Regions from separate parts of the Clostridium sp. 29_15 genome, predicted to be linked through region 1. Evidence: a T-box and tRNA genes for the amino acid it is inferred to sense, from the RefSeq annotation. Region 1 holds a T-box; the other holds one or more tRNA genes.
What was found. The T-box of region 1 lies ahead of metG (methionine--tRNA ligase). A T-box ahead of a tRNA ligase gene usually reads a tRNA of that ligase, here a tRNA-Met.
Positions count from the first base shown of each region.

Region 2: it has a tRNA-Met gene. The T-box ahead of metG (methionine--tRNA ligase) is inferred to sense a tRNA for this amino acid. The anticodon was not compared.

Region 1 is NZ_MNRT01000026.1:3,787-23,645, forward strand. It holds gene BHW04_RS05530 (aconitate hydratase) at 1-1,181, opposite strand, end outside; gene nifV (homocitrate synthase) at 1,218-2,378, opposite strand; gene nrdD (anaerobic ribonucleoside-triphosphate reductase) at 2,530-3,831, opposite strand; gene BHW04_RS05545 (LAGLIDADG family homing endonuclease) at 4,021-4,827, opposite strand; partial or broken gene nrdD (anaerobic ribonucleoside-triphosphate reductase) at 4,934-5,779, opposite strand; gene BHW04_RS05555 (DegV family protein) at 6,075-6,920, shown strand; gene BHW04_RS05560 (PadR family transcriptional regulator) at 6,927-7,376, shown strand; gene BHW04_RS05565 (hypothetical protein) at 7,458-7,649, shown strand; gene BHW04_RS05570 (ferredoxin) at 7,701-7,889, opposite strand; gene BHW04_RS05575 (hypothetical protein) at 7,962-8,792, opposite strand; gene BHW04_RS05580 (DUF7922 domain-containing protein) at 8,957-10,198, opposite strand; gene rsmA (16S rRNA (adenine(1518)-N(6)/adenine(1519)-N(6))-dimethyltransferase RsmA) at 10,412-11,257, opposite strand; gene rnmV (ribonuclease M5) at 11,259-11,813, opposite strand; gene BHW04_RS05595 (G5 and 3D domain-containing protein) at 11,944-13,005, opposite strand; gene BHW04_RS05600 (TatD family hydrolase) at 13,221-14,006, opposite strand; gene metG (methionine--tRNA ligase) at 14,229-15,857, opposite strand; gene metG (methionine--tRNA ligase) at 15,920-17,863, opposite strand; T-box leader at 17,924-18,157, opposite strand; gene BHW04_RS05615 (FUSC family protein) at 18,265-18,762, shown strand; gene BHW04_RS05620 (Na+/H+ antiporter NhaC family protein) at 18,887-19,859, opposite strand, start outside.
Region 2 is NZ_MNRT01000037.1:115,038-128,134, reverse strand. It holds gene BHW04_RS09110 (L-lactate dehydrogenase) at 1-263, shown strand, start outside; gene nifJ (pyruvate:ferredoxin (flavodoxin) oxidoreductase) at 322-3,840, opposite strand; tRNA gene BHW04_RS09100 (tRNA-Met) at 4,059-4,134, shown strand; gene BHW04_RS09095 (sensor histidine kinase) at 4,174-5,829, opposite strand; gene BHW04_RS09090 (cyclase family protein) at 6,056-6,679, opposite strand; gene BHW04_RS09085 (dUTP diphosphatase) at 6,850-7,296, opposite strand; gene BHW04_RS09080 (hypothetical protein) at 7,400-7,837, opposite strand; gene BHW04_RS09075 (uracil-xanthine permease family protein) at 7,965-9,254, opposite strand; gene BHW04_RS09070 (polysaccharide deacetylase family protein) at 9,638-10,363, shown strand; gene BHW04_RS09065 (MATE family efflux transporter) at 10,493-11,875, opposite strand; gene BHW04_RS09060 (DUF4250 domain-containing protein) at 12,124-12,306, opposite strand; gene BHW04_RS09055 (tRNA 2-thiocytidine biosynthesis TtcA family protein) at 12,553-13,097, opposite strand, start outside.

The sequences.
Region 1 (19,859 bases):
AGATAAACTTTTGCTGATAATGTTCCACTTCTTCCATAGAAATTCCTATTAAAAGTTCTAAGTGATACACCATTAGTACCAGGTGCCTGTCCCATTCCTATGCAAGGGCCACATCCATTTTCCAATATTCTTGCACCTGAACTTATTATATCAGCAAGTGCTCCATTCCTTGCTATCATCTCCATTACTTGTCTTGAACCTGGAGCTATTACAAGACTTACATCTGGATGAACCTTTTTTCCTTTTAATATCTTAGCTACCTTCATTAAATCTTCATAAGAAGAATTTGTGCAACTTCCTATGGCAACTTGATCTACCTTAATTTTTCCTATTTCATTTACCTTTTTCACATTATCAGGACTATGAGGCATTGCAGCTAATGGTTCTAAAGTATTAAGATCAATTGTTATCTCCTCATCATAAACAGCATCTTCATCTGCTTTAAATTCAAACCAATCCTGTTGACGCCCTTGAGCTTTAAAGAACTCTAAAGTCCTTTCATCACTAGGAAATATTGATGTGGTTGCCCCAAGCTCTGCTCCCATATTAGTTATGGTTGCTCTTTGTGGAACTGAAAGGTTTTTGATTCCTTCACCTCCATATTCGAATATTCTAGAAACTCCACCTTTAACAGTAAGCCTTCTCAAAACTTCTAAAATTACATCTTTTCCTGTAACCATATGTTTAAAATTACCTATGACATTTACTTTACATACCTTAGGAACATTTATATAATATGCTCCACCTGCCATAGCTAAGGCAACATCAAGACCACCTGCACCCATAGCAAGCATCCCCACCGCACCAGCAGTTGGTGTATGACTATCTGAACCAATTAATGTTTCCCCTGGCACTGCAAATCTTTCTAAAAATACTTGATGACACACTCCATTTCCTGGTTTAGAAAAATATACTCCATGCTTAGATGCTACAGTTTTTATAAATTCATGATCATCTGCATTTTCAAAGCCTTGCTGTAACATATTATGATCTATAAAAGCCACTGATCTTTTAGTTTTAACTTTATCTATCCCCATAGCTTCTAATTGCAGATATGCCATTGTCCCTGTTGAATCCTGTGTAAGAGTTTCATCAATTTTAATACCAATATAGCTACCCTTTCTCAATTGACCTTCAACAATATGGTTGCTTAAAATCTTTTCTACCAAATTATTTCCCAATGATAATCTCCTCCCTTCTATTCTCTCTATTATTTATTATTCCTTTTCTTTATATTGCTTATAAAGACTTACAAGCTCTTTATCAAAAAGACTTCTTTTTAATCTAACAGTAGTTGCTCTTACCAAGCTAAGTATATCTTTCGCTTCAGCATCTGAAAGTTTTATATCATATTCTTTAAATTTATTTACTATAGCTGCTTTTCCTGAATGTTTTCCTATGACAATTTGCCTTTCAAGTCCTACCACCGCTGGATCATAAGCTTCATAATTCATTGGATTCTTAATAGTTCCATCGGCATGTATACCTGATTCATGCACAAAAGTATTTTCTCCTACTATGGCCTTCCATTTTGGTAAAAATCGCCCAGAAGCCCTGGATACATACTCTGATACTTCTTTAAATTTTCTAGTATCAATATCTGTCTTATAACCATAAACATAAATTAAAGCCATTAATACTTCCTCTAAAGCAGCATTACCAGCTCTTTCACCAAGACCATTTACTGTTACTCCAACATGATTAGCACCACCCATAAGACCAGCTATAGCATTGGCAGTAGCCATTCCAAAATCATTATGAGTATGCATTTCAATATCAAATTTTGTTTTATCATATAAATACCAAATTTCATCCCTTAATTTAAAAGGTTCCATAATACCTACAGTATCGCAATATCTAAACCTATCTGCACCTGCTTTCTTTGCAGCATTAATAAATTCCACTAAAAATTCTCTATCAGCTCTTGATGCATCTTCCCCATTAACAGATACATACAAGCCGTTTTTCTTAGCATATTCCACTGATTTAATCATATTTTCAAGCACCCACTGCCTTGATGTTCTAAGCTTATGCTTAATATGAATATCAGAAACAGATATGGAAATAGCCACTGCATCAACATCACAATCAATAGATTGCTCTATATCAGAAGTAACAGCTCTATTCCACGCCATTATACTCTTTGCATTGCTACTATTTCTATTCCTTTTCACTATTGATTTTATTGCTTCCTTTTCATCTCCACCCATGGTTGGAATACCAACTTCTAATTGATCTACTCCTAAATCTCTTAACATAGATGCAATGATAATTTTTTCCTCATTAGCAAATACAACACCAGCTGTCTGTTCCCCATCACGCAATGTAGTATCCACTATCTTTACTTGTATATCATTTATAGGATCTTTAATTGCCATGTTATAGCCCCCTTTTATTTTAATTCCAATTTTACCATTTTATTACTATAACTTCAATGTAATATTTCTTTTTTAAAATAAAACTAAAGGCACTAATTTTCATTAATCTTAAATTTAAGACTTTTAAAAATTAATGCCTTTATTTATATATTTATATAACACCATAATTATTCATATTGCTGCCTGTATGGGAACATCTATCTGCTCTTTCTTCAAACTTTCCTGGACCGAATCTTTCATCTAAGCTTAAGTATCCAGTAACTCTTGATATACCTTGAATATCTATACTATTACATTTTGGACATTTCTTTTCATTGCTATTTATACTACTTCCACAATTCTTACAGTATCTTATATGAAAATTTATTCCTATATAACTTATATTAGTATTTTTATATGCATAATTAATAATATCCATAATCTGCTCTCCTGTTGGTGAATCATCTACTTCAATATATGAAATATGACCTGCATTGCAAAGCTTATGATAAGGTGCTTCAATATCTATCTTTTTCTTTATTGAAATAGGAAACTTTACAGGAATATGATAACTATTAGTATAATACTCTTTATCAGTGACTCCTTTAATGATGCCAAACATTTTTTGATCCTTCTTAATAAACTTGCCACTTAAACCTTCAGCTGGTGTGGCATAACAACTCCAATTAAGATTTGTTTCCTCTGAAAATTTATCTGTATATTGTCTCATAAAAGTAACAATTCTCACACCAAGTTCTCTAGCTTCATCACTTTCACCATGATGCTTTCCTGTTAAAGCTGTAATTGCTTCTGCTAGCCCTATGAATCCAATGCCCCATGTGCCTTGTTTTAAAATAGGTTCAATTGAATCCTCTTCTTCTAGATTTTCCGCTCCCTTCATCAGCTTTTGACCAGCCACAAAAGGAAGATCCTTTACTCTTAACTTTTTAAGAATGCCATATCTATGAAGTAATGATTCTTTTGCTAATATTAATCTACTTTTTAATATTTCAAAAAATTTATCTATATCACCTTTTGCTTCAATTCCTATTCTAGGTAGGTTAATAGTCACTGGTGCTATATTTCCTCTACCTTTGCATCCTGCCTCTCCATTAATATTTTTCATAACATATGTCCTGCATCCCATGGTTGCTGGCATATATCCCTTATCGTAGTATTCCTTATTGAAATCAGCATCTATGTTCATAAATGTTGGGTTCATTCTCTTTGCTGCTACTTGGCAAGCTAATTTATAAAGATAATAATATTCATCTTCCGGTTCTCTATTTACTCCTTCTTTTACTCTAAAGATTATATTAGGAAAAATAGGCTGTTCTCCTTTTCCTAAACCTTTTTCATATTCTTGTAAAAATATCTCACATATCATTGCTGCATCTTTATCTTTAGGTATCCCTAAATTTATAGAAGAAAAAGGGACTTGTGACATTTTCGTTCTTACCCGTAAGCTTTTTATCTTACGCTCTGGAGGTTTCCCTCATCATATAGCTATCCCTCTTATAATCACTATATTACTATTAGTCTATTCTAATCCAGATTAGCATATATTTTTATCCTTTTCTTTCAACCATAGGATAACGAAGACTCTTGGGAGTATTTTTGCTATCATATCGCTCAACTCCTATGCGTTACAAGGAATTGTGATTCAATCCCTCTCGGTATTAACATATATTTTATAACATGAATCGTATTTTCTTTTTAAATAAATAGTTGCATCGTTATACATATATTCTCTTAAGCTTTTAACATCTTTCTTTGATGAATACAGTAACATACTACAACCAATTCTTTCTACAACTTTATTTATTCGTGTTCCAATTTCACTATTTAAGATAATATTTAAATTATCTAAAAATTCATAGTTAGATACAAATCCAATACATTTTCTTGATCCTTTTCTTTTACCATGTGATGTTGTATTAGTGCACCATCCATCTCCATCAAAGAACCCTCGAATAAAATGTCTCATCATATCTTGATTTATATTAGGAATTATTTCATGCTTAGTTTTGTTAGGTATAACACCTAACTTACCTAAATCATTAAACATCTTACATGAATGAACCTTTAAAGAACAACAATTTCTTTTATCAAAACAGATTGAATTTTTACTTTCAATTGCCATTTTAAATCTCTCTAATATTTCTAAATCCTTAACGCTTATTTCTAATCTAATACATGGTTGCGATTGCTTCCTCACATAAACATTTCCATCAGCCATTAAAAATCCTAAAAAATAAGCTTTTTCCTCTGAATCAATATTTTCAAAAAAATTTTCTTTAAAAGGCTCTTTAAATCCTGCTGTGCCTCTTCTTTGAATTCCATATTTTATCAATATATTTTTTACTGAATTTGCACTTTTATATCCAACAAAATTTGCAACTTTTTGCAAACTTAAACCTTGATTATATAGTTCAATTATTCTCTCTTCTAATAGTTTTTTCTGACTCACATTTCCTTTCCTCCAATTCCTGTATCAAATACTTAGTCTTTACCGATTTTCCTCATTTATACTCTAAAATCTACAATGGTGTTTGATTTTAGACGGCCCACTATTGACCTGCACGACTATGCATAGTATTTAAATTATATACAATTCCCTGCATAGCTTGATGAACTCTCATCTTTAATCTTTCTTCTACAATATTTTCTATTCTTTCTTCTTCAATACCAAGAGCTTCTAACTCGCTTCTTATTTCCTGTCTGGTAGGATCAATAAAAATAGACATATCATTATCAAAATCGGGGTGTGCTTGACCTCCAAACATGTCATTCTGGCTTGACTGCAACAAAATACAAGATAATTCTGCTGCTGTTTCTATTCTTTTAGGTTTATTTATAGTTCCATAGCCTGTATTAAACCCATTTTCCAAAATCTCTTTAGTAGGAATATGAAGACAATTTATACTTAAATTATAAGAATCCAAGTCATGAAAATAAAGCTCACCATTTTCATGAGCTTTTGCTAAATGCTTAGGCATATTAGCTAAATTATGCCACTTATTTGATTCTGATGCTATTCTTAAAAGCTTTGACGAAAAGTTATTTCCTATATTAGCATTGTCTCTATCAGTTTCCACGCCAATCCTATTAATAGCTTTCATTAAATCAGATTTTGTATCCCTCACTCGTGTTCTATCCATCCTATATATAGAATACGCCCTTTGAATTTCATTATAGCCTTCATCTATTAAAGTTTTTTCAATTAAATTTTGAATTTCTTCCACAGTTATGTTTACTTTTTCAGATTTAGCTATCTCTCCGCATACTTTTTCCGTTATATTGATAATTTCATTATCACTTAATGTTTTTGAAACTTCCTTACTAGCTTTTCCTATGGCATTACTTATTTTATCTTTGTTAAACACTACTTCCCTTCCATCTCTTTTTACTACATATTGCATTCATCTGTCTCCTTCCCACTATATATTGTGTTTATTCTTAATTATACCCCTTTATATTATTCATCTCAAAGCTCAATTATACCCCCATATTATTCCATTAAATAATTTGTATTTACTTATCTTTAATTTCCTCTCATTTTCTAAAAAAATTTTAATATATGATATTATGCTTTATTTTTAATTGCATACATTAATCTAACTATATCAGTATTGATAATGTTTATAATTATCAGTATTGATAACTATATCGTTTGTGATATAATAAAGTTAATAAATTTCGTTTAGGAGGATTAAAATGCAAAAAATTGCTATAATAACTGATAGTGCATCTGATATCCCATTAGAGGTTATAAAAGAAAAAAACATTAATTTATTACCACTTAGAATAATCTACTCTCATGGAGATTACCAAGATAAATTAGACATTACACCAGAGGAAATATACTTAAATTTAGATAAAGAAATTCCAACAACTTCACTTCCAAGTGCACAGACTATGGATGATATTCTTAATAAATTAGAATCTGAAGGCTATACTCATGTTATTGCCATATGTATTTCAGGCGGCCTTTCTGGAACATGCAATTCCTTAAGATTAATCTTAGAAGACCATCCAAAGTTGACATCATATGTATATGACACTAAAATTCTTGCTTATCCTGAAGGAGAAGTTGTCTTAGAAGCAGTTAAACTTGTTGAGGCTGGTAAAAGCTTTGAAGAAATAGTTGAAGCACTACCTAAAATCAGAGAAAGAATAACTGGTTTCTATACTGTTAATACTTTAGAATACTTACAAAAGGGTGGTAGAATTGGTAAAGTTGCAGGTACAATTGGTGAATTATTAAACCTAAAGCCTATAATCACTACTGATGAAACAGGAGTATACTATACTATCTGTAAAGCTAGAGGAAGAAAGCAAGCCCTTTCAAAAATGACTAATCTTCTAAAAGAAAAACTTGCTATAGGAAAATGTGAAGTTACCGTATTAGAATGTGCTTGTAAAGAAGAAGCAACAAAGTTTATGGAACAACTTGCAAAGCTTCCAAATGTAGAAAATATAAAGCTAAATGTTCTTAGTCCAGCATTAGGAATACATGGTGGTCCAGGGTTATTAGGACTTTCTGTGAAACTTGTAGAGTAAAACATTATGGATGATTTTAAAAATATTATTGATATAAAAGCAGAAGAAAAAAAGCTCTATGAAGAATATAAAGCAAAGGTGGCTGAACTAAAAAAAGTTCAAAAAGAAAAAGAAGCTGTAGGTCAGGTTTTTACCAAAGGTCTACTTCCAATCTATGTTTTATTTATTCTTCATCTAAACCCTTCCAATGGCAATGATATTTCCAATAAAATATCTAAAAGGACTTCTAATCTTTGGACTCCAAGTACTGGAGGAATTTATCCACTTTTAAAAAAGCTTGAGAAGGACGGATTGGTAATCGGCAAGTGGGATGATCCTAAGAAGAAGTTCCAAAAAATTTACTACCTTACTGATTTAGGCGAAAAGGAATTTCAGCATAGAAGACACTTATTAAAACCAAGAATTGAAGAATCATTAAAAGTATTTCAAATTGTTTATAAAGATTTATATCTATAAATATACAAGTAAGAATAGCCTTACTTGTATATTTTTTTTTATTTTACATATACTAAGTAAAATTATTAAGGTGGTGTAGTGATGAAAGGTTTAATATTAGATTATAACCATTCTGAGGCCTTCATTTTGTTAGAAGATGATTCAGTAAGCACAGTTCCAATAAACTCCTTACCTACATTATTACCTATAGGAAGTAATATAAATTTATCTACTTTAAATAACTGTAATAATTTAAAATACCATCCTCTACATAAATCTGAAGACTTTTTTTAATAGTATAAAATTTTCTTTATAAAGCAAAAAAGATGCATCAAGCATCTTTTTTTATTCTACTGTTATTGCATTAACTGGACAGCTTGATTCAGCTTCTTTAGCCTCATCTTCTACTTCTGAAGGCACCTCATCAACATAAGCAGCTGCTTTTCCATCATCCTCTAATACAAACACAGCTTCACATATAGATGGACATAATCCACAACCTATACATGTATCTTTATCAACATGAGCTTTCATATAAATCATCCTTTCTACATACTTATAATAATATTATTTACTCATTCACTAAAAATATGTATTAAAAAATTATTACCAATTTGATGGTTTTACATTTGGCTCACTAATTGAAATATTCCATTTCTTATATTCATACTGTGCCACTACATAATAAGTTTCTTCAGTATTTTCTCGTTTATTATTTACTGTTATAGCTGTCTTATAAACTAATGTATCATATCCCCTATTCTTTACAGTAATCACTACATCATAACCTGCCGTAGTGGTTTGAACTAATTCTACGTTAGAAATTATCTTTTCTGCATCTGAAGTAAAATCTTTTAAATCATTAGAAAAAATGTATTTTAAACAGTCTGCATCACTTTTTATATTTATACCTATTTTATAATCCTTATCCTTTAATGAAGGTTCAATCTTCTTTAAAACTTCTAATATTGGTTTATAATAAATATAATTAAATTCCTTAGGCTTTCTAATAAATGATAAATTCTGTATTATAACTTCATCTATTCTATTAGAAACAGTATAAACATCCGTATCATTATAGAAATTACCACTCTCACTGCCTACCACATAATAGAATTTTTTAACTTCATCACCTAAATCAAATTCAAATATATAATCTGGCTCTAAGTTTGACTTTTCTGTACTTTTTTGTGCCTTAGAAAGTAAGTTATACATTGTATTTTTTGCTGATCCTTCAGTAACAATAAACTTAAATCCTAAATCTCTCATACTTTGAATACTTATTTGTTCTACATTTTCAGAATCTAAATACTGAAAATAATCTGTCTTCCATCCTAGTTTCTTCTCTATATTTTCTACTACACTACAACCTGAAAATGTAGTTATTATACCTATTAATACTACAGTCAAGCAGCTAAGCTTAATACTTTTTAACATTTCATCTCTCCTTTCAATACTTTTTTTCAAATAATTAGGAGGCGATAAGCCCCCTCCCAATTATTAAAAATTATAATACTTTCTGCTATCATTAGCAATTTAAATATTTACATGACCTTATTATTTATGAACTCACTAATTAATATAAGTACAATCATTCTACTTTATTGCATAGGAACTACAACTGTAGAATTCTTAAAGTCATAGAACATTAGCCAGCAACCTATGTCTGTATCTGAATCCTTAGCAACCCATGTGACAAATCCTGTTCTTCCATCATATGGCTGTTCATCTTTATCTTTCTTTCCAGGAATAGCATAAATTATATATTTTAAATTTCCATTAAAATCACATTTATATCCTAATTTAAAATAATTATACTTCTTAATATAAGGATAATAGTTAAGCATTGGATAATAAACTAATGTATATTTATTGTAATTGGACATATTACACATTTCATATAAATCATGTACAGGAACCTTATACCATTTACAGTATTTAAGTTCATCATAGCCTTCATCTTCTTCAAAGCCTTCTGCAATGGATTCAAAATACTCACCGATAGTTCCTCTTATCTTACTATTTCTTGGATTAAATTCCTTACTTTCTTCTATGAGCTCTTCATAATCCTCAAACTTTCCTCTAAGATTTTCTTTTGGATGGTCTGTTTGAATATTTTCTTCTATAGTTGCCTGTAATTTAACTTTTTCAGTCTTCTCTTCCCTAGAAGCCTCCACTTCTTCTAGTGATTCTTCCCTCTTTTCTTCAGCAAACTCTTCTTCTCTATCTTTTTCTTCAACGGATTCAACTCTCTTTTCTTCTTCAACCTTTAGTGAACCTTCATTTATTGAGTTTATTTCTTCATTAACTACTTCTTCCCTATCTTCACATTTATCCTTCTTTTCTTTTTTATCATGCTTCTTTTGTTCTTTATAATGTATTTTCTTTTCTAGTTCTTTATCACTTTTAGCCTTTATTACTTTATAACTCTTCCAATCCTCACAAGGTTGTTGTCCATTTAAAAATCCACACATAATAAAAATTGGAACACCATCTTTATATTTACCTATGGCTGCTCCAGAAATCTTATCTAAAGAAAGCTCTATTCCAGCAATGTTATCAACATTATATTCTTTAGTATAATCTGCTTTTCCAGCAATGCTTACATCTAACTTACCTAAATCTACTATTTGCTTGTTATCTTTCTTATCACATATAAGCATCATATTGTATTTATCTTCATCTTTTCTGAGGTTTTGAGCATAAAAAGATATTTTACATATATCTCCCTTTGCTTCAATCTTTGCATACCCTGACAGTGATTTATCATTGGCACTAGCATATCCACGTTCATCTTCCTGCAAAATAATGAAGTTTCTATATAGCCTGCTATTACTAGCCATCTCTTAAAACCTCCAAGTTAAAATAATTCCCTATATTATATGCTTACTATAAACAGATATGTTCTCAATACATGAAAATTAAAGCTATGCTAATTAATTAAGTCACTTCGCTAATTTATGGCGACTTAACTAAGTGCATTAGTGAAATGATATGCACTATTTAACTAATAAAAATAATAGGCTATTACAAAGTATCGTCATAGCCTATTATTTTTATTTCATTCTGCTATATATAGCATCTGCTAATGCTGCAAATTCCTCTATAGATAAAGTTTCTCCTCTTCTCTTAGGGTCAACATTTGCTTCACTAAATGCTTCTTCCAACTTTTCTTTAGGAAGTCCTATATTTTTAACACCATTCCATAATGTCTTTCTTCTCATATTAAACGCATTTCTAATAATATCAAAGAATAATTTTTCATTTTGTACTTCTACTCTTGGATTATCTAGCTTTTCTAATCTTATTACGATAGAATCAACCTTTGGTCTTGGTATGAAGCAAGCTGGAGGTACTTTTCTTACTATTTCAGTATTGCAATAATATTGAACTAGTAAAGATAATGCACCATAATCCTTATTACCCGGTTCTGCTGCCATTCTTTCTGCTACTTCCTTTTGAATCATTATAGTTAATGACTTAAAGTTATATTTTTCCTTAAGCAGTTTTACAATAATTGGAGTTGTTACATAGTAAGGAAGGTTAGCAACTAGCTTAACACTTTGCTCATCCCCTATTATTTCATTGAAATCAACTTTTAAGGCATCATTATGTATTAATGTAAAGTTTTGATTATCACCTAACTCTTGACTTAGTATAGGAATTAAATCATTATCTAACTCTATAGCAACAACTCTTTTAGCTGTATTTAATAATTGTGCTGTTAATGTTCCAACTCCTGGACCTATTTCAATAACTAAATCATCTTTGCATACTTCAGCACCACTAACTATATCTCTTGGAACTGAATCATCAATTAAAAAGTTTTGACCTAAACTTTTTGAAAACTTAAAATTATATTTTTTTACCAGTTCTGCTGTCTTTATGTTCTTTATGTCCATATTATTTTCCCTCTTCAATTTGTTTTTCTACTTTATTTATGGCTTTAATGAATTCTTCTTTAGTAACGCCATAATTATTTAATCTTGAAAGCATTTGGCTAGCATTACCATAACCTAAACCTAGCTCCTTACCTAATTTCATTCTTCTTTCTTTAGAACGAGCATCTCCATTTAATTTAAAGTAAAACATATCTTGTGCATCAAATATAGGCTCTTTATCTTCCTCTGATACCTTTGCTCTTTCTAAAGCTTCCCTAATTACTTCTGGTGATGCATTTTCAACACCTATATCATCACCTTTAATTCCATCTTCTTGTGCTATATAAGCATGTTTTATACCTTTTACACGTTTAGATATTATGCTTCTTATTTTCTCTCCTGCAAAATCAGGATCTGTTAAGACTATAACACCTTTTCTCTTTTGAGCTTCCTTAATTCTTTCAATGACTTTTGCATTAATTCCAAAACCACCTACAGCAATAAGCTCTGCATCTACAGCTTGTTTTACAGCTGTTATATCATCTCTTCCTTCCACTACAATAACTTCTTTAATCAAAGCGTAATTCCCCTTTTCTCCTTATATCTCTTCTATTAATTTATCCCTATATATCAATTATGTCAAACCCTTTTAAAAAAGTACATGCTCGCCTCAACTAAAAAAAGATGGTTTTTTAACCATCTTTTTCCTACCACTCTCCAGGATAAGCTACAATATAAACTGGTACGTTATATTGTCTTCCCCAGCTAATAGCATCACTATTTGAGTTAACATATACATCTATAATGTTACCTTGAATAGCTCCACCAGTATCTGATGCTATAGCTTTTCCATAGCCATCAACATATACTAAAGATCCTAAAGGTATTACACTTGGATCTACTGAAATTGTACTTAACCCACTTGAATTATATGTTGGCACCGAACCTGTTGCTGTCAAACCTCCACCTGTATATGCTGTAGCTTGACAGTATAAAACATCTTTATATGTTCCTGTTTCTCCACTTCTACTTGCATATACTTTAGCTGTTCCCTGTAATACAATTTCAGTAACTGCTTCCTTTAATACCTTAGAACTTATTTGTTCTCTTGAAACCTCTTTGCCATTCTTTTTTGTAACTTTATAAGTGACTTCTACTTGACCTTCTTCACCTGATTGTTTTACCTTTGTAGTATTAACTTCCATAGTATTATCATTTTCTGTTAAAGTATCATATGCAATAGTATCAGTTGATACCTCATTTAATACTTCTACATCTACCAATTGAATTGAAAGGTTATCCTTAATTTTTGTATCAAGGCTTGGATTAACTTCATCCTCATACTTATCAAATTCAATATTTTCCGCTTTAAGTTTCTCACTTTCAGCTTCAAGCATAGCACCAATAGTTGGCTCTGCTGTCATTATTGATATTGTCTTATCCTTTGATACTATTTCCACGTTAACTGCTTTTCTTACTTCTATTACTTCATCTTTAACTAATTTCTTTTCTAAAGCTGGTTCAACCTTATCCTTAGAGCCTAACTCAATCCCTACTTGCTTTAGAGCATCTTTAATAGTCCTTTTATATGTGACAAATATTTGTTCATTTCCATCTACGTTTATTGTTACAGTTTTTCTTGCATTAGCTACTACACATATTGACATAACACTTATAACGAAAAGTGGTGTAGCAATTGCTAATATTTTTTTTGCCTTAGGACCATTAGAAAAATTGTTTTTAAGGTATTCCTTACATTTTTCCATCATCTTTTTCAACCTCCTTTGGCAAGAGCGTCTTTTGAATTATATTATAGAACCTAACTTTTTGTCAAATTCAGCATCTTACCGCTTAATAAACTGTTAATGAACCACACTGCGTCATAAAAAATATTAATAATAAAAATAATAGTTTGTACACAGTTTATAAGTAAATACAGTAAACTAAAATTGGGATTTTTTGTAATATACTCTTCTATTTTACTTTATTTAGTATTCCTAATCAAATTACTAAAATTACTATTTACAGCCATATTCACTTCTTTCGGGTCAATTCCCTTTATTTGGGAAATTTGTTCTATTATATGTTCAATATAGTCTGATTTATTTCTTTTTCCTCTATAAGGTGTAGGAGCCATATAAGGACAGTCAGTTTCAACCAATAATCTTTCTAATGGTATAGCTTCCACTACTTCACATATCTTTCTAGCATTTTTAAAAGTAACAACACCAGTAATGCCAATATAATAACCAATCTTTACACACTCTCTGGCAAATTCAACACTACCTGAAAAACAATGAACTACTCCTTTAACATTAGGAAAACTCTTCATAATTTCCAATGTGTCTGCATGTGCATCCCTATCATGAATAACCACTGGAAGATTTAATTCTTCTGCCAACCTCATTTGTTCTCTAAAGACGAATTTTTGAACTTCTCTATCAGGATTTTCATCCCAATAATAATCTAAACCAATTTCTCCAATGGCTAATATTTTTTTATTTGATTTAACTTTTGAAATAATATCTGCTCTAACTTCTTCATTATAATCATCTGCATCGCTAGGATGAATGCCTAATGCTCCATATATAAAATCGTATTCTAATGTTAAATTATTTGTAGTTTCTATACTCTTCTTTGAGCAAGCTATATTCATCAACTGTTCTACACCAGCTTCTTTTATTTGCTTTAATACCTCTGCCCTATCTTCATCATATGCTTCATCATCATAATGAGCATGTGTATCAATAATTCTATATTTATTTTCCATAATTCCCTCCAAAATTTTCATATTTTTTTAGTAAATAATTCTTAATGTTTTCGAAAGCTTTTATTCATATATTATTCGCTTATTTGACACCATATTGACACATAATTACCTTATTATAATACTTGTAAAGTAGTTAAAGCATTATTATTTACCCCTAAAACCATCTTTTTATAGTTGGTCCTAGAGCTATTCGTCCCCCAAATGTAATAGCTCTAGGTTTTTTTATGCTCTTTTTTCTTTTAATATACTTACTTCTTCTATGGCTCTTTTCTTATCAATCCTATTAAATAATATATCTATTTCATCAATTTTAATATTATTTTGTTCAGTGTAACTCCAAATAGGTTCTTCTATTTTAAGCGATTTTCTTATTTTTTCACAGGTATTTGGTATAAAGGGTTCTAATAAATTAGATAAATTCACTATTATCTGTAAGCAATTATATATAATCTCACTACATTTTGTTGGATTAGTATTTATAAGAGACCATACATTTGATGAATCAAAATATTTGCTATACTTTCTACAGAAATTCATCACTAAGGTAAGTGCCTCCTTGAAATATCCCTCTTCAATATTATCTCCCACTTGAAAATACAGATTAAACATTTCTTCTTTTAATTCTTTGCTAATCTTTCCATTAGGTATTCTTCCATTATATTTTTTATTAATAAAAGAAATAATTTTACTTGTAAAGCCTCCTAAATTTGATGCTAAATCATGATTATTAACGTTTATATAATCTCTCCAGGTAAAATCAGTATCTCTTTCTTCAGGTGAATTTAAAGCTAAATAATATCTAAAGCTATCTATATTATAATTCTTAGCTATATAATCAGCCCATATAGCCCAGTTCTTTGCTGATGAGAAAGATTTTCCCTCCAACTTTAAATACTCACTTGATATAATTCTTAAATTTGGATTCTTTATTCCTAATCCTGATAAAATAGCTGGGAAAATTACTGTATGGAATGGTATATTATCTTTACCATGAACAAAATAAATTCTAGAATCATCACCTTGCCAATACTCTCGCCAATCTTCATTTCTTCCTTCAATACATTTCATACTAGCTGTAAGATATCCCATGACAGCTTCAATCCACACGAATATCCTCTTATCTTCATACCCTTCTAAAGGTACATGGACACCCCAATTAAAATCTCTTGTTACTGCCTTATCTCTAAGACCTTCATCTAAATACCTCTTAACTATGTTTTGTGCATTGTTTCTCCAACCATTTTGCCTTATATACATACGCTTAACATCATTTTCAAATTTAGATAAGGTGAAAAATAAATGTTTTGTTTTCCTTGCTACGGGCTTTTCTCCGCAAATTCCACAAATTTTATCTTTTACTTCATGAGATTCAAATTGTGCCCTACATTTACTGCAACCATATCCATGAGCTTTTTTACCACAGATAGGACATAACCCTTCAATATTCTTATCATCTAAATAACAATTGCACTTTTCACAAAAAGTCTGTTCAACTTCCTTTTCATAAATATAACCTTTATCATATAAATCTAAAATGAACTCTTTAACTTTATCTTCATGATACTGAGTATGTGTTTTTTCAAAAATATCAAAAGAGAATCCTAAGGTCTTAAAACATTTCTTAAATTCATTATGATATTTTTCCACTGCTTCTAAAGGAGTTATGCCTTCCTCTTCAGCCTTAGCTTTTACAGCAGTACCATGACAATCTGTACCTGAAAGAAAAATAACATCATCTCCCATCATCCTATGATATCTAGCTAAAATATCTCCTGGAAGTAATACTGCTATTCTTCCTAAATGAAGTGGTCCATTGGCATATGGCCATGCATTGCCTATTAATATATTCATAAAATACCCCTCTTATCAATTTTAAAAATAAGGTGCTGAGCATGCTCAACACCTTGTTTTAATTATCTAACTTGGCTTCCTGTTGGTAATTCACCCGGATTTACTAAAGTTAATATGCTATCATCATCTGTTGATGCTGCTAGGATCATTCCTTGAGATAATTCTCCTCTTAATTTAACTGGCTTTAGGTTAGCAACAAGAACTACATACTTACCAACTAATTCTTCTGGCTTGTAATGTACTGCTATTCCTGATACCACTTGTCTTTCTTCACCATTTAAATCAACTTTTAATTTTAATAACTTTTTAGCTCCTTTAATTGGCTCACAAGCAAGAACTTTTACAACTCTTAAATCTATCTTTGAAAAATCATCTATTGTGATTTCTTCCTTTATAGGTTGCATTTTATATTCTTCCTTTGGCTTATTAGCTTCTATTGCAGCTAATCTTAAAGCTTCTAATTCTTCTAATTTCTTTTCAACATCTATTCTAGGGAATAATGCTTCTCCTTTTGAAACTTTAGTTCCTGGAGTAGTTCCATCAAATCCACTTAAGGATTCAAATGACTTTGTAGTTATATTTAATTGTGCATCTATCTTTTCACTTGTTGAAGGTAAAAATGCTGATAATAATACAGAAGAGAATCTTAAACTTTCTACTAAGTTATATAAAACTGTTCCAAGTCTTTCTTTCTTTTCTTCATCCTTAGCTAAAATCCAAGGAGTTGTCTCATCTATATATTTATTGGCTCTTCCTATAAGCTCAAATATATGCTCTAATGCTTCTGGAATTCTTAATTCATCTATTGAAGCTGAAACTTTTTTAGGAGTTTCTAATGCTAATGTGATAAGTTCATCATCAATTGATTCTTTAGCAAGTGGTGCTGGAATTTCTCCATCAAAGTATTTTTCAACCATTGCAACTGTTCTTGAAAGAAGATTTCCTAGGTCATTACATAAATCTGAGTTTATCTTCTTGATGAATATTTCATTATTAAATAATCCATCTGCTCCAAATGGGATTTCTCTTAATAAATAATATCTTACAGCATCAACTCCAAAGTTTTCCACTAAAGTAACTGGATCTACTACATTGCCTTTTGACTTTGACATCTTTCCACCATCTACAAGTAACCATCCGTGACCAAATACTTGTTTTGGTAATTCAAGACCTAATGCCATTAACATTATTGGCCAATAAATAGTATGGAATCTTAATATGTCTTTACCTATTAAATGAACATCTGCTGGCCAGAATTTTTTGAATAACTCATCATTATCACTCCCATACCCTAAAGCAGAAATATAGTTTGATAATGCATCTATCCAAACATAAACTACATGTCCTTCATCAAATGTTACAGGAACTCCCCAGTTAAAGCTTGTTCTTGATACACATAGATCTTGTAAACCTGGTTTTAAAAAGTTATTAACCATTTCATTTTTTCTTGATTCTGGTTGTATAAATTCTGGATGAGATTCAATGTATTCCATTAATCTATCAGCATATTTGCTCATTCTAAAGAAGTATGCTTCTTCCTTTGATGCTTCTACTGGTCTGCCACAATCAGGACAGTTTCCATCTACTAATTGAGTTTCAGTCCAAAATGATTCACATGGAGTACAGTATAATCCTTCATATGAAGATTTATATATATCTCCTTGATCATATAATTGCTTAAATATCTTTTGAACTGTTTCTTTATGATAATCATCAGTGGTTCTGATAAATTTATCATAGCTTATGTTCATCATAGTCCATAAATCTTTGATTCCAGCAACAATTTCATCAACGTGCTCTTTTGGTGTTATTCCCTTTTCTTCAGCGATTCTTTGAATCTTTTGTCCATGTTCATCTGTTCCTGTTAAGAACATTACATCATATCCTGTTAATCTCTTATATCTTGCTATGGCATCAGCTGCTACAGTTGTATATGTATTACCAATGTGTAGCTTAGTTGATGGATAATAAATTGGTGTAGTTATATAGTAAGGTTTTTTACACATATCTATTCCTCCTAAAAAATAATTATATAAAAAAAGTCTCTATATAGGCTGTTTTACCCATATAGAGACGTTATATACGTGTTACCACTCTATTTTAAACTTATTTCACAATAAATTTCTCATTAAGTGAATATCTTCACTTTGCAATATAACGGTTGCACCCGTACCATCTTACTTAAACTTTCAGATGATCTGCTCCAAGTCCATCTTCATATAATTTTAATGCACTGGTTTCCACCATCTCCAGCTCTCTTTAGCAATTAATTATACTACTCTTCTCTTCTATACATTTATCAATTTTATGATATTATAAAATAAAAAAACTGTCAAATTTTATATACTTATACCTCTATATTTTTGTTTTTTATTTGTTATAATAATAACATGAAAGGATGTATACAATGAATTATTTTAAATTACCTAAAGTAGGCCTTAGAACTTTCAAATCAGGACTTGCTGTTTTTCTATGTCTACTTTTAATTCCTAATGAACCATTTTTCTCTTGCCTTACAGCAGTTATTTGTTTAGGTGATACTGTTACAAATTCTGTTCGCACAGGCATAAATCGTGGCGTTGGAACTATAATTGGGGCATTTTCTGGATTATTATTCTTATTAATATTTAGATTTTTAGAAAATCATATTTCAAATACATATATCTCTAAATTGATAATCTATATGTTAATTGGTCTTGGTATAATTATTATGATATCACTATGTAATAAAATTAAAAGACCTGGTGCAATTAATATCACATGCATAGCATTCCTTGGAGTAACTACTGCTCATGCTTACTCTGATCCAATATATTATGCATTAAATAGATCTTTTGAAACAATTCTTGGAATAATAATCTCTATATTGGTAAATACACTTATTAATCCACCACCACATAAATAATTAAACAGTGCATATCAAAATATTTAATTTAAAAAGATTTCCAACAGAATTGCCCCTAATAATTCTGTTAGAAATCTTTTTTATTTGCTCCTATATTTAATGCCCTATTTTTTATTATGCTTGCTTACTCTTCTTCTACTTTCTTACCAAATATCATTACTCCTATAAACAATGCTACACAAGACATTGGTAATACTATATATATTGGAAGTCCAAATCCTGCTGGAATATATCCAAATAGTATAGTTATTGCAGCTACAAATAATGCATACCACATTTGTGTCTTAACATGATCTATATGACTACATCCAGCTCCCATTGACGAAAGTATTGTTGTATCTGATATTGGAGAACAGTGATCCCCAAATATCGCTCCTGTTAATACAGCACTTGTACTTACAATTACAAATGACATTTCTGGATTAATTTTATATGCTAATGGAATTGCCAATGGCATAAGTATGCTCATTGTTCCATATGCTGAACCTGTTGAGAAAGATATTATTGCTCCAAGAATAAATATTAAACTTGGTAATAAAAATGCAGGTATAGCACCATTCAATGCTTCTACTAAATATTCAGCAGCTCCTAATTCTTTTATTACAGATCCTAATGACCAGGCTAATATAAGAATTACTGCTGTTATTATAAGGCCCTTCATTCCATCAATCCATACTTCTATAGCTTCACTTATAGTAAATATCTTCTTCCATACTGCCATAACTATTGCAACTACAGTAGAAAATATTGCAGATTGTAATAATGCAATTGATGCATCTGATGCTGCAAAAACTTCTAATATTGCTTTAAATGATAATGGTGAATTTGTTACTATCGCTTTAATAGCTATATCATCACCAGCCATTATTGATGAATATCCACTATAGTAAAAAGCAACTATAGCTGAAATAATTAATGCACCTATTGGTACAATTGCATTCCAAATACTTAGTTTTACACCTTCTTTTGGTTCTAATTCATCCATGTGAGAAGAAGTTACTGCAATTTCTTCATTAGTTAAATCTTTTAACTTTCTTGCTGATATTTCAGCTTTTCTCATTGGACCAAATTCCCTTAAAGTTATTATTGTAATCACA
Region 2 (13,097 bases), on a different contig from region 1:
GTGCTACTGCTTTTTCAGTTGCCCTTGCACTAGTTAGAATAGTTGAAGCATTTTTAGGTGATGAAAAATCTATCCTTACAGTTTCCACACTACTAGAAGATTACCTTGGCGTAAGCAATGCTTACTTAAGTGTTCCTACTATTGTTGGAAAAAATGGTATTGAAAAAGTTCTTGATATTTCATTAAGCGATGAAGAAAAGGTAAAATTCATCAATTCCGCTAACTTAATGAAAGAATATATAGATAGCATTGATAATAAATAGCTGTATTAAATACTGGTAGTAAATAATAAAGCATAGCTTTTTAGCTATGCTTTATTATTTAATTTATTTCTGATAGTTTCTTATACATACCATATCTTCTAATAGCATCTTCTTTAGTTCTTGCAAACAATTCTTCTGCCAATTCTGGATATACCTTAGCTAAAGCAGAATATCTTACTTCTCCCATTAAGAAATCATTAAATAAATCATAATTTGGTGCTTTAGAATCTAAAGTAAATGCAGGCTTTTCTCCTACCACATCTGGATTATATCTATATAACTGCCAATATCCACAAGCTACTGCCTTCTTTTGTTCACCTGGTGTATTACTCATTCCTGATATAATTCCATGGCTTATACATGGAGCATAGGCAATGATAAGTGATGGTCCTTTATAGTTTTCAGCTTCAGTGATTGCTTTCACTGTCTGATTCATATCAGCACCTAAACATACTTGTGCTACATAAACATAACCATAAGTTATTGCCATTAAGCCTAAATCTTTCTTTCTTATTCTCTTACCTGCTGCAGCAAATTTTGCTACTGCTGCTGTTGGTGTTGACTTTGATGCTTGCCCTCCTGTATTAGAATATATTTCTGTATCCATTACTAATACATTAACATCTTCTCCACTGGCAAGTACATGATCTAATCCTCCATAGCCAATATCATATGCCCAACCATCTCCACCAAAAATCCATTGTGACCTTTTAACTAAGAATCCTTCATCTTTCTTTATGGCATTAGCTATTTCACTATCTTCATTTTGTAAAACTGCTTTAACTTTTTCAGCTCTTTCTCTTGTTCCTTCACTTTCATCTTTATTTTCAAGCCACTCTCTTAAAACAGATTTCACTTCTTCACTCATATCACTTTCTAGAGCTTTTTCAACATTACTTGCTATTCTTTCTCTTACAGCTTTAACTCCTAAATACATTCCAAGTCCATACTCTGCATTATCTTCAAATAATGAGTTTGCCCATGCAGGACCATGACCATTTTGATTCTTTGAATACGCTGTAGCAGCTCCTGCTGCAGCCCATATTGATGTACATCCTGTAGCATTAGCTATCATCATTCTATCACCAAATAATTGAGTTACAAGTTTAGCATATGGAGTTTCCCCACATCCTGCACAAGCACCTGAGTATTCAAGCAATGGCTGTTCAAATTGACTTCCTTTAACTGTAGCTTTCTTCATAGGATTTGCTTTATTTTTAACCTTATCTGTAGCATAATTCCAAGGTTCTATTTGATCATGCTGAGTTTGTTGTGGTTTCATTATCAATGCTTTTCCTGGTGCTGGACAAATTTCTGCACAATTTCCACATCCTACACAATCTAAAGGACTTACCCCTATTGTAAAATACTTAAGTTCTGGATCTTTAACTCCTTTAGCATTTAATACTTTAAAATCTTTTGGTGCATGTTCTCTTTCATCTTCATTTAATAAAAATGCTCTTATTGTTGCATGAGGACATACAAATGAACATTGGTTACATTGTATACAGTTTTCAGGAATCCATTCAGGAACATTTACAGCAATACCCCTCTTTTCAAATCTAGTGGTTCCTGATTCAAATGTATCTCCTGCTCCAGTTTCCACAAATTTTGAAACAGCTAGTTTATTACCTTGTAATTTATTTATAGGATCGCATATTTCTCTATAGAAATCTGTTAAATGTTTTTCTGTTTTTTCTTCTTTATCCTTTGCGTCTTTCCATGAATCTGGAGCATTTATTTTTTTTACTGAATTAATTCCTGCATCAATAGCAGCAAAATTCATATTCACTACTTTTTCGCCTTTTTTACCATAAGAAGTTACAACTGCTTCCTTTAAATATCTTATGGCATCTTCTACAGGTATTATATTTGCTAGTTTAAAGAATACTGATTGCATAATCATATTTATTCTTCCACCAAGGCCTATTTCCTGAGCTATCTTAACGGCATTAATTGTATAAAAATTAATATTATTTTCAGCTATGTAACGTTTTAAGCTTCCTGGAAGCTTTTCTTCCAACTCTTCTTCATTCCAAATAGTATTTAAAACTAAAGTACCATTTTTCCTTAATCCTTCTACTATATTATATGAAAATACATATGATTGATTATGACAAGCAATATAGTGGGCTGAATCTATTTCATAATGTGACTTAATAGGTTTATCTCCAAATCTTAAATGGGAAATAGTTATACCACCTGATTTTTTAGAATCATATGAAAAATAACCTTGAGCATACATATCAGTATGATCCCCAATTATCTTAATGGCAGTCTTATTAGCACCAACTGTTCCATCTGAACCTAATCCCCAGAATTTACAAGCAGTAATACCTTCTGGTGTTACATCAATATTTTGTACTTCATCTAAAGATGTATATGTCACATCATCATCTATTCCTATGGTAAACCTATTCTTTGGATTATCCTTGCAAAGATTTTCATATACAGCTGCAATATGTGATGGATATGGATCTTTAGAACCTAATCCAAATCTTCCACCAACTACTACTGGTGCATCTTCCATTTCACTTACTGCCTTAAGTACATCTAAATATAAAGGCTCACCTGAAGCTCCTGGTTCCTTTGTCTTATCAAGTACAGCTATTTTCTTAACAGTCTTAGGAATTTCAGCTAATAATTTTTCATAACTAAAAGGTCTATATAATCTTACTTTTATCAAACCAACCTTTTGACCTTTATCCATCAAGTAATCAATGGTTTCTTCTATTACTTCTGTTACAGCTCCCATTGCTATTATTATTCTATCTGCATCTAATGCTCCATAATAATCAAAACAGTGATATTCCCTTCCTGTAATATGTTTTATCTTATCCATGTATTCCTCTACTATATCTGGTATAGCATCAATATATTTATTGATTGATTCACACATTTGAAAATATACATCTGGATTCTGATTTGTTCCTCTTATAACTGGATGATCTGGATTTAATCCATATCTTCTAAATCTTTCTAATGCTTCTTGGTCTATAAACCCTTCTAGATCTTTACTTTCAATCACCTCTATCTTTTGTAATTCATGCGAAATTCTAAATCCATCAAAAAAGTTTATAAAAGGCATTTGTGCTTTTATAGCAGATAAATGTGCAACTGCTGATAAATCCATAACCTCCTGCACAGATCCTTCACAAAGCATTGCTATACCAGTTTGTCTCGCTGCCATAACATCTTGATGATCTCCAAAAATACTTAATGAAGATGTGGCTATAGCTCTTGCTGCAACGTGAACAACACCTGGAAGTCTTTCTCCTACTAGTTTATATAAATTTGGAATCATAAGTAATAATCCTTGAGATGCTGTATATGTAGTCCCAAGAGTTCCTGCTTGCAAAGCTCCATGAAGTGCTCCAGCTGCCCCTGCTTCAGATTGCATTTCAACAACTTTTACAGGTTGACCAAAAATATTTTTTCTTCCTTTAGCTACCCATTCATCAACATGTTCAGCCATAGGAGATGAAGGAGTAATAGGAAATATTGATGCTACTTCAGTAAACATATAAGATATATGGGCAGCTGCTGTATTTCCATCCATTGTCTTCATTTTTCTCATTATCAGTTCCTCACTTTCCTTTCTTCACTATATAATTATTTTTTATCAAATTAAAATTAATATACCTTCATAGTATTTTTATTATTTAGTTAACTATGCAATTATCTTTTATAAAATTTTCTTTATGTTATAATAAAAAAATTATATATAGTTGACTTTTAAAAATTATAGGCATATAATTAAATTATACCTCAAGTAAACGTTTAAATATATGATGTCGCGGGGTGGAGCAGTCGGTAGCTCGTCGGGCTCATAACCCGAAGGTCATAGGTTCAAATCCTATCCCCGCAACCAAAAAAGAAGTTTAAAACATTTAAACTTCTTTTTTTAGTATTAATATAATTCATATATATCTGAAAATTCTATATTTATTTTTTGTACCAATGGTTTACTTTCAGCATCCATTACTTTATTATAAACATCTAATTCTTCATCAATTTTAATATTAGGTAATTTAACAACAAATTCACTGCCTTTAGAAACTTTTTCTAAATATACTTCTCCATCATGTAACTCTACTAATGACTTAACTAAAGCTAATCCTATACCGCTTCCTTCTTTTTTTCTATTAAAGGACTTATCTTCTTGAACAAATCTATTAAATATTTTTTCTCTAATATCCTCTGAAATTCCAATACCATCATCTTTAACCCTAATAAAAACATACTTCTCATCAGCTTCAATAAAAACCGAAATATTGCCATTATTATCAGTAAATTTAATAGCATTAGATAATAAATTTAATATTACCCTTTCCATACTTTCAGGATCACATCGTATTTTTAACTCTTCTATATATGTATCAAAAACTATATTTATATTCTTTGATTCCACATATGGAACAATTGATAATGTAATGTCTTCTACTAAACTTACAATTTCACAATTAATAAATATAAGCTTCATATATCCAGAATCAATTTTAGTCATATCCACAAGATTATTTACTAACCGCAATAGTCTATAACAATTTTGTTTTAATGTATGCTCATATTTATTATAAGCATCACTTAAAGATTTTTCACCATTTTTTTTATTTATATCCAATAATTGAATACAAGAATAAATTATATTAATAGGAGTTTTTATTTCATGAGACAAATTAGCAAAAAATTGACTTTTAGCTTTTTCTATTTCCTTTATTTCTTTATATTTTATTTTTAGTTCATCAAAACCACTTACTTTATTATTTAAACTTATACTTTCCTCAATTTTCCTTATAACTTCTATATATAATCCAATTAATAATATAGTATAAGCAATTAATGTTAACATTTTATTATATTCTAAAATCTTGTCACTATACTTAAAAAATATATCAAAATTAAATATCCTTCTAATTGTAAATATACTAATAGTTGTTATAAATATTGTATATATAAACTTATTTTTTCGTATACATCTTATTGACAATAATATTAGTAGTATAAAATAGTAAATTAATATACTTCCTTGAAAAATATTCCACAAAATTTTATTATTGCTTATTAAAATATAATTTACATTAAATTTCACCTCTATAAATGTAACAACAAAGTTTATTATCATTGCTAAAATAATAGATATTCTCTTATTTTTAAGAATTTTATTGGCATATTTACCTTCATTAAAAATTGCTATTGTAAGTAAAAAAACTCTAAAAACAAAAGTAAATGTTATTAAATGTTGTGTTAATACATTATAGCTATTAATAAAATTCACATAAATATATTCAATTAAAATACTTACATATGATAATGTTAATATAAAAAATTCATTATTTCTATACATATAATAGTATAATATGCAAGTTGGAATAGCTATTATCCCTATAACTATATTAATTGAATTCAAGTCTTCAAGTATAGGCAAACTATTTATACTATTAATGTCTATTATCTGTATTCCTAAGATAGCACACCCTAAAAAAATAATTGTAGTAAATAGCATGTACATAATATGTTTTCTGTTTTTATCTCTATAATCCATTTGTTCACTCTTTAAAATCATATAGCTATAATCTCTTTCCCATCAATATTTATTTCTAATAATAACATAAATTGTCTAATTATGCTACATTTAAATATAGTAATATTTTCAATACTAGCTAATAATAGTTAAGTGAATGTTTTATTGATTTAGATGAAATATTATAATTAGATTACACAAGGAAATATATTTTATCCTATTTTTTCATACTTATTTTACTTTTCCCCCCATATGCTTTTTCCTAAAATTAATACCCCTGATATTGAGCAAAGGCTCTAACCAAGCTAGCTTCTGCATTAATTTTTAATGGTTGAGCAAAAACTTCAAACTTTTCAACATATACTAAATCTTTTAAATTTGTTATGTTTTCTAACAATGCAATATCATTCTTTAAAAGTATCTTATGAATATTGTATGGATGTTTATCAGGAGAAGGAGCATCAATTCCTATCATTTTTATTTTCTTAACTACTAAAAATTCAGCAAATTCCTCACTTATCACTGGATGATCTTCAAAATAATCATCTTGACCAAACTTACTGCTACATCCAGTGTAAAATAAAACTATATCATTTTCCTTAATCTTTTTATAGTATTCTTCCTTTAAATTGATAATATCTTCTCCTACTACGTTAATTAATACACCGTTTCCAATAAATCTGTCCAGCGGATATTCACTTATATATTTGCTATTTTCACACATATGCATAGGTATATCTATATGAGTTCCTACATGCAGTCCTGTACTTATATTATAAGCAGTATAACCGTCCTTTTCCAAATCTGCTGCTTGTTTAATACTAAAACTTTCATCTCCAGGATATACCTTTGTATCATTATCTATTATTTGAGTTAAATCAACATACTTCATAAGTTTATATCTCTCCTTCTAAAAGCTTTTATTTTTTCCTAATTTTACCACATTATTTATTATAAGACAACAATTGACTTTGTTAATATTTACATAAATTTAAAATTATGCTTTATATATATCACTAAAGGGTTTATATTAAAAACTTTTAATATAAACCCTTTAAATATCTATTTTACCCCCGTAGTTCCAAATCCTCCACGATCAGAATTTCCAAAGTTATCAACTTCTTCAAGCTCTATTTCTGGCATTACTTCCATAATTCTAAATTGACCTATTTTATCACCTTTTCTTATCCAAGTACCATTCTTTTCATTGTCTTTTCCTTGTAGGCAATATACTGGCATATGCCATTGATCATTATCTCCTATATATGTATCATCAACAACCCCTACACTGTTTGTTTGAATTATTCCCCATGTTTTAAAAGTTGAACTTCTTGGTGCTAAATGTCCTTCCCATCCTTGTGGTAATTCTAAAGCAAAACCTAACGGTATCATCTCTCTCTCATTTACAGGTACAAACACATCTTTATTGGCATAAACATCAATCCAATTACCTTTGCTTATCTTTTCCAATTTCCTTGCTTCTTCAAAATATTTAATTCTTATCTTCATATTTTAATCCTTTCTTTTGTACTATATTCAAATCCTTTTTTATATAGTATCATATATTTTATTGGGATGATAGGATATAATTACAAACCTATCATCTCATTTATCATTTCCTTATCTTATTAATTACAAGAACAGTTTCTTCCTGATTTTCCTCATCTATTGTAACTTCATTCCATTCCATATATGTCGGTTTCTGAAAAAATCTTCTATCTACAATAGCTATCACTCTATAACTACCTTTTTTCAAATTTACAAAAGTAACTTGGCCTTTTTCATTTGTTAATTTTGATGAAATAAGCCTCGGTGAAATTCCATTTAACATGTACAAATTTATTTTACTAGAAGATATTAACGTTCCATCTTTACTACCTAATTTAGATATAACATTTATCTTCCCTCTAATATCTACATTTTCCTTTTTATTATTTTCTACCGGCTCTACCTCATAACTTTCATAAGTTACTATATTTTCTTCAGTGATATTAGGTACTATCTCTTTATCGTCTATACTTCCATAATCATCATCTATTTTAATTTTCATCTTCACCTCTCCTTTTATCATATATTGACATAATATGCTTAAATCCTAATTTTGTGATAAAAAATTAAAATTCACTATAAAGACAAAAAATGAGGCTTAGTTTTAACCAGCCTCATTTCTAATAATACTATTTATTTTTTCTATATGTTAAATTCATAACTTGATTTAAAATAACACCAACAATTCCTGCTAAACTTAATCCTGAAATACTAACACTGCTTGTTACTCTAATTCCTATAGGAGTACTTAAAATATTTCCTGATAAACCAATAAATAATATGGCTATAATTATTATTATATTTTGAATATTCATCTCAACTTTTTCTCTTTTTATTGTTTGCACTCCAACAATAGCTATCATTGAAAATAGAATCAAACTTATTCCACCCATAACTGGGCTTGGCATAGTTACTATTACTGCTCTAAATTTACCTATAAAGCTTAATAGTATTGCAAATACTGCTGTTATTCTTAATATTGAAGGATCATAATTTTTAGTTATTGCAAGTACTCCTGTATTTTCTCCATAAGTAGTATTTGCTGGTCCTCCAATTAGTCCTGCTGCAAAAGTTGCTAATCCATCTCCTAGCATTGTTCTATTTAAACCTGGATCTTCAATAAAGTTTTTTCCTACTACTTGACCATTGGTTGTTATATCTCCAACATGCTCCATAAATACTGCTAATACTACAGGAACAATTATTAATATAGCTGATAAATCAAACTTAGGAAGAGTAAAATTTGGTACTGCTAGAAGTGCTGCTTCTGATATAGCTCCTGTTTCAACTATTCCCATAGCATATGAAATTCCATATCCTACAACTACTGCTATTAATATTGCTACCTGCTTTAACATTCCTTTGCCATAATGTTTAATTATTAAAGCTAAACCTAAAGTTACAGCTGCTATTAAAACATTTCTTATTGCTCCTGTTTCTCCGCCTAACAATCCATTAACTCCAGCATTTTTTAATGCATCTGGAATTAAATTAAGTCCTATAACCATTATCATTGGTCCTACCACTTGTGCTGGTAATACTTTTCTAATTTTATCTACACCAATCTTCTTAATTATAAAAGATAATATTACATAAATTAGCCCTACTGTTACAATTCCACCTTGTGCATATCTTAAATCTCCATATTCTTTTGCCACCACTTGAATTACTGGAATAAATGCAAAAGATGATCCTAAGAATACTGGAACCTTTCCTTTTGTACAAAGATGAAATATTAATGTTCCAAGCCCTGCTGAAAACAATGCTACTGCTGGATCTAACCCTGTTAATAAAGGTACTAATACTGTTGCTCCAAACATTGCAATAAGATGCTGAAACCCTAATATGCCCTTAAAAAATCCGTTTCCAACTTTCGCTTTCTTTAAATCCTTACTTATTTCTTCTGTAAATTGCACCATATGTGGTCACTCTCCTCTTAATTTAATATAACAATGTTACTTGTCTTAACTAGCTAAAAGCCAATTTTCTTAAGGAGAAACTCTATTTCTCCCTTTATAGCCTCTCTGGACTATTATTAAAGGTATTTACATCAAAAAAGCTCCTTACCTGGTCGGTAAGAAGCTATAGATATCACAAAAAAACATAGAATACCACTATATGCTACTTTCCGACCTCTCTGGATCGCTTTAAAGATAAATCTTAAACTAATTATACATAGATGCTTTACTTTTTGCAATGCTAAATCACATATTTTTCTACTTTATTTTAATATTATTCGGAAATACTATAAATATGATTAATTTAATTTTTTACTTCCTATATTTTGAAAGGAGACTTTTTTATGTGTAATTTTTTTAAAAAAACATCATTTTTCTTGTTGTTTCTAATGTTGATTGCTCCTTTTTTTAAGGTGAGATGTGAAGAATGTTCCCTAGAAGAAGAAAGTAAGAAAACCGTCTATCTTACCTTCGATGACGGTCCTGGAGGTAAAGTAACCCAAGAAGTCTTGGACACTTTACAAAAAGAAAATGTTCCTGCAACTTTTTTTATAATTGGTAATCAAGTCTGCGGACAAGAAAATATTATCTTACGAATGAAAAATGAAGGTCACAGCTTAGGACTACATAGTTTTTCTCATGATAGAAATATTTTGTATAGAAGTAATGGTGATTTCATTAATGAAATGAAAAAATGTCAAGATGAATTATTTAGGGTTACAGGGGATTACTACACTATTTTAAGATTTCCCTTTGGTAGCAATAATAGTACCTATAAATTAACTAAAACCATGGTTGATTGTGTACATCAAAACGGCTTCACTATTTACGATTGGACTCAAGATACATTAGATGGCGCTAACCCTAATTCTCCTCCTGAACAAATTTTAAATAGAGCTATTTCTACTAAAGATACGGTGGTAATTTTAATGCATACTTCAAATATTAATATTAATTCTGCCAAAGCTCTTCCTAGTATAATTAAGTATTATAAATCTCAAGGATATATATTTAAAAAAATAACTTCTCATACTGATGAAATTTATAAAATAACAAGACCCAACTGTTAGTTTAATGATGAGTGATGAATTAATAAATAAACTTTCTTAAATAGAGTTTAGAAAATATTATTTATCAGAAACTTTTTAAGTTTCATTATTAATTCATCATTAATTCATTATTAACTAAATTGTGACAATTTAACTAATTGAATTAACGCAGCTACATTCACTGTTTAATTTCTTAAAGGACTTTAGTACCATGAAATAAAAGGCTATAACTAAAAGTATTCCTTTCACCACACTAGAAAGACTTATACTCCACCAGACTCCATCTACACCTAAAGCTAAGCTACTTGCAAGAATTAAGGCTGCTGGCACTCTTAATCCTGTAAAAATTGTACTTATAACAGATGGAATCATAGTTTTTCCAACGCCAAAGAATGCTCCAGTAGTAGTTATTTCTAAACACATAAATACCTGTGAATATCCTAGTATCCTTAAATAATCTGCTCCCTGCTTTATTACTTCAGGTTCATTTATAAATAAGGAGAATAACCATTCACCACCAAATATCAACAATCCAGTAGCAAATATTCCAAGAATAGATGATAGCATTAATGTTTTCTTGTAACCTTCTTTTACTCTTTCATATTGACCTGCTCCATAATTTTGTCCTACAAAAGCTGTTAAAGCAGCTGAAAAACCATCTGCTGTCATCCATGAAATTGATTCTATTTGTGAACCTACCTTCTGTACTGCTATAGGTGTTGCTCCCCATTCTGCAATTATTCTGCCTATTAGCATTGCAAAAAATGAAAATAAACAATTTTGTGTTGCTGAAGGAGTTCCCCACTTAATAATTTCTTTAGCACTATTTTTTTCTAAATATTTAAAGCTCTTTCTATTTATCCTATAACCCATTTTATAAAATACATAAATAAATATTAATGTTACCATAACTTGTGACAATACTGTTGCAAATGCTGCACCTTTTACTCCCATTGCTTTAAAAGGACCAATACCAAATATCATCACAGGATCTAATACTATATTTATAATTAAGCCTATTGTATTTACTTTAAAGGGAAGTTTGCTATTACCTGAAGCAGTTATTATCCCTGTAAATTGAGGATTCAAAAAAGCACAAATCATCCCTAATGATACAATTACCAAATAGTTTGTTGCCATAGATATTATTTCTTTATCTCCTAATTTAAAAAATTCAATTAATACATCCTTAAAAATAAGTAAAAATGCTGTATATGCTATTGCAATTATACTACACATAAAAATACTTGTATGTATATATATGTCCTTCTTATTCTCATCTTTTTTTCCTATAGCTTGAGAAACCCCTACTTGTGCTCCAGTTTTTGTAATCATAACTAAAGAATTGCCAAACCAAGTAAAAAAGCTTGCAGTACCTACTGCTGCAACTGCTGCACTTCCAACCTTACCAATCCACATCATATCCACTAAGCTATACGCCATTTGAATAAAAGATGTACCTAAGATTGGTATTGATAGTGTTAATAATGTTTTAAATATATCACCTTTCACCAAATCAACAGTTTTTTTCATAAGCTCCTCCTTTATTTTTTTACAAAAGAAAAAGACGAAGTTCGCCTTTTTATTAGGTATTTATCTAATTATCCTCTTCTTTTGAAACTCTCTTTTTATCATCTAATATTATTTTTACTAAGGCTGTTGATGCTGCAACTAAAGCCGCCAGTTTCAAACTTTTTTTTAATTTCATTTTATGTTTCACCTCACCTATATAATATTAAATACTCTTTCACAATTATACTCTTTTATTCTTATAGAGTAAATTATTTAAATTGATTTAATTGAGTATTATATTCATATCCTGCTTTTGATAGCTTCTTAATCAATTCATCTTTATCTATATCTGCATCCTCACAATACTGGTCTAAACTATCATAAAAATCTCTTAACTTCATATTTACAATACTAACTAATATATTAGAATCCATATCTAATAAACTACTCATAAATTTTTCCTCCTATATCTAATTATATATTAATAAAAGCTGCCAAAAAAGGCAGCTTCCACCATTATACTAGAATTACTAAGCTTAGCTTCATTTTATTTTTCCTTACCTACTGAATTAACTTCTGGTACTCTAGCAGCATCATTTTTTTTATGCCCTTTATAACGCTCATGTTCCCAACTTGCTCTTTGATCTTTCTTTGCCATAATACCACCTCCAATAATAGTATTGATATTATGGATATTTTTATTCTAAAGGATTTTCTGGATCTAAGAATGAATATTTCTCTCCATCCTTTTCCCATCCTAAAATTGAATTCATATTTACATTTGTTGCTGACTTAAATATTGATTTATCTACATCTTTAAAATTCTTCTTTAATTCAGCTATCATATCCTTTATTTCATGTCTCTTATTACCAATCTTCTCTGCTGCAACCATGCATGCACAGTTTAATGGCCAAAGACCTGTATATCTGATAAATCTCTTTATATACTCTTCTTCCACAAGATAAAGTGGTCTTATAAGTTCTATTCCTTCAAAATTATCTGCTTGAAGTTTTGGTAGCATGGTTTTGAAATTACCTGCATATAAAACATTTAGCATAGTAGTTTCTATTACATCATTATAATGATGTCCAAGAGCTAACTTGTTACATCCAAGTTCTCTTGCCTTATTATATAATGACCCTCTTCTCATTCTTGCACATAAATAACAAGGATAATCTTTTGCCTTTTCATCAATAATTTCAAAAATTCTTGATTCATATATATGTACAGGAATATTTAAGT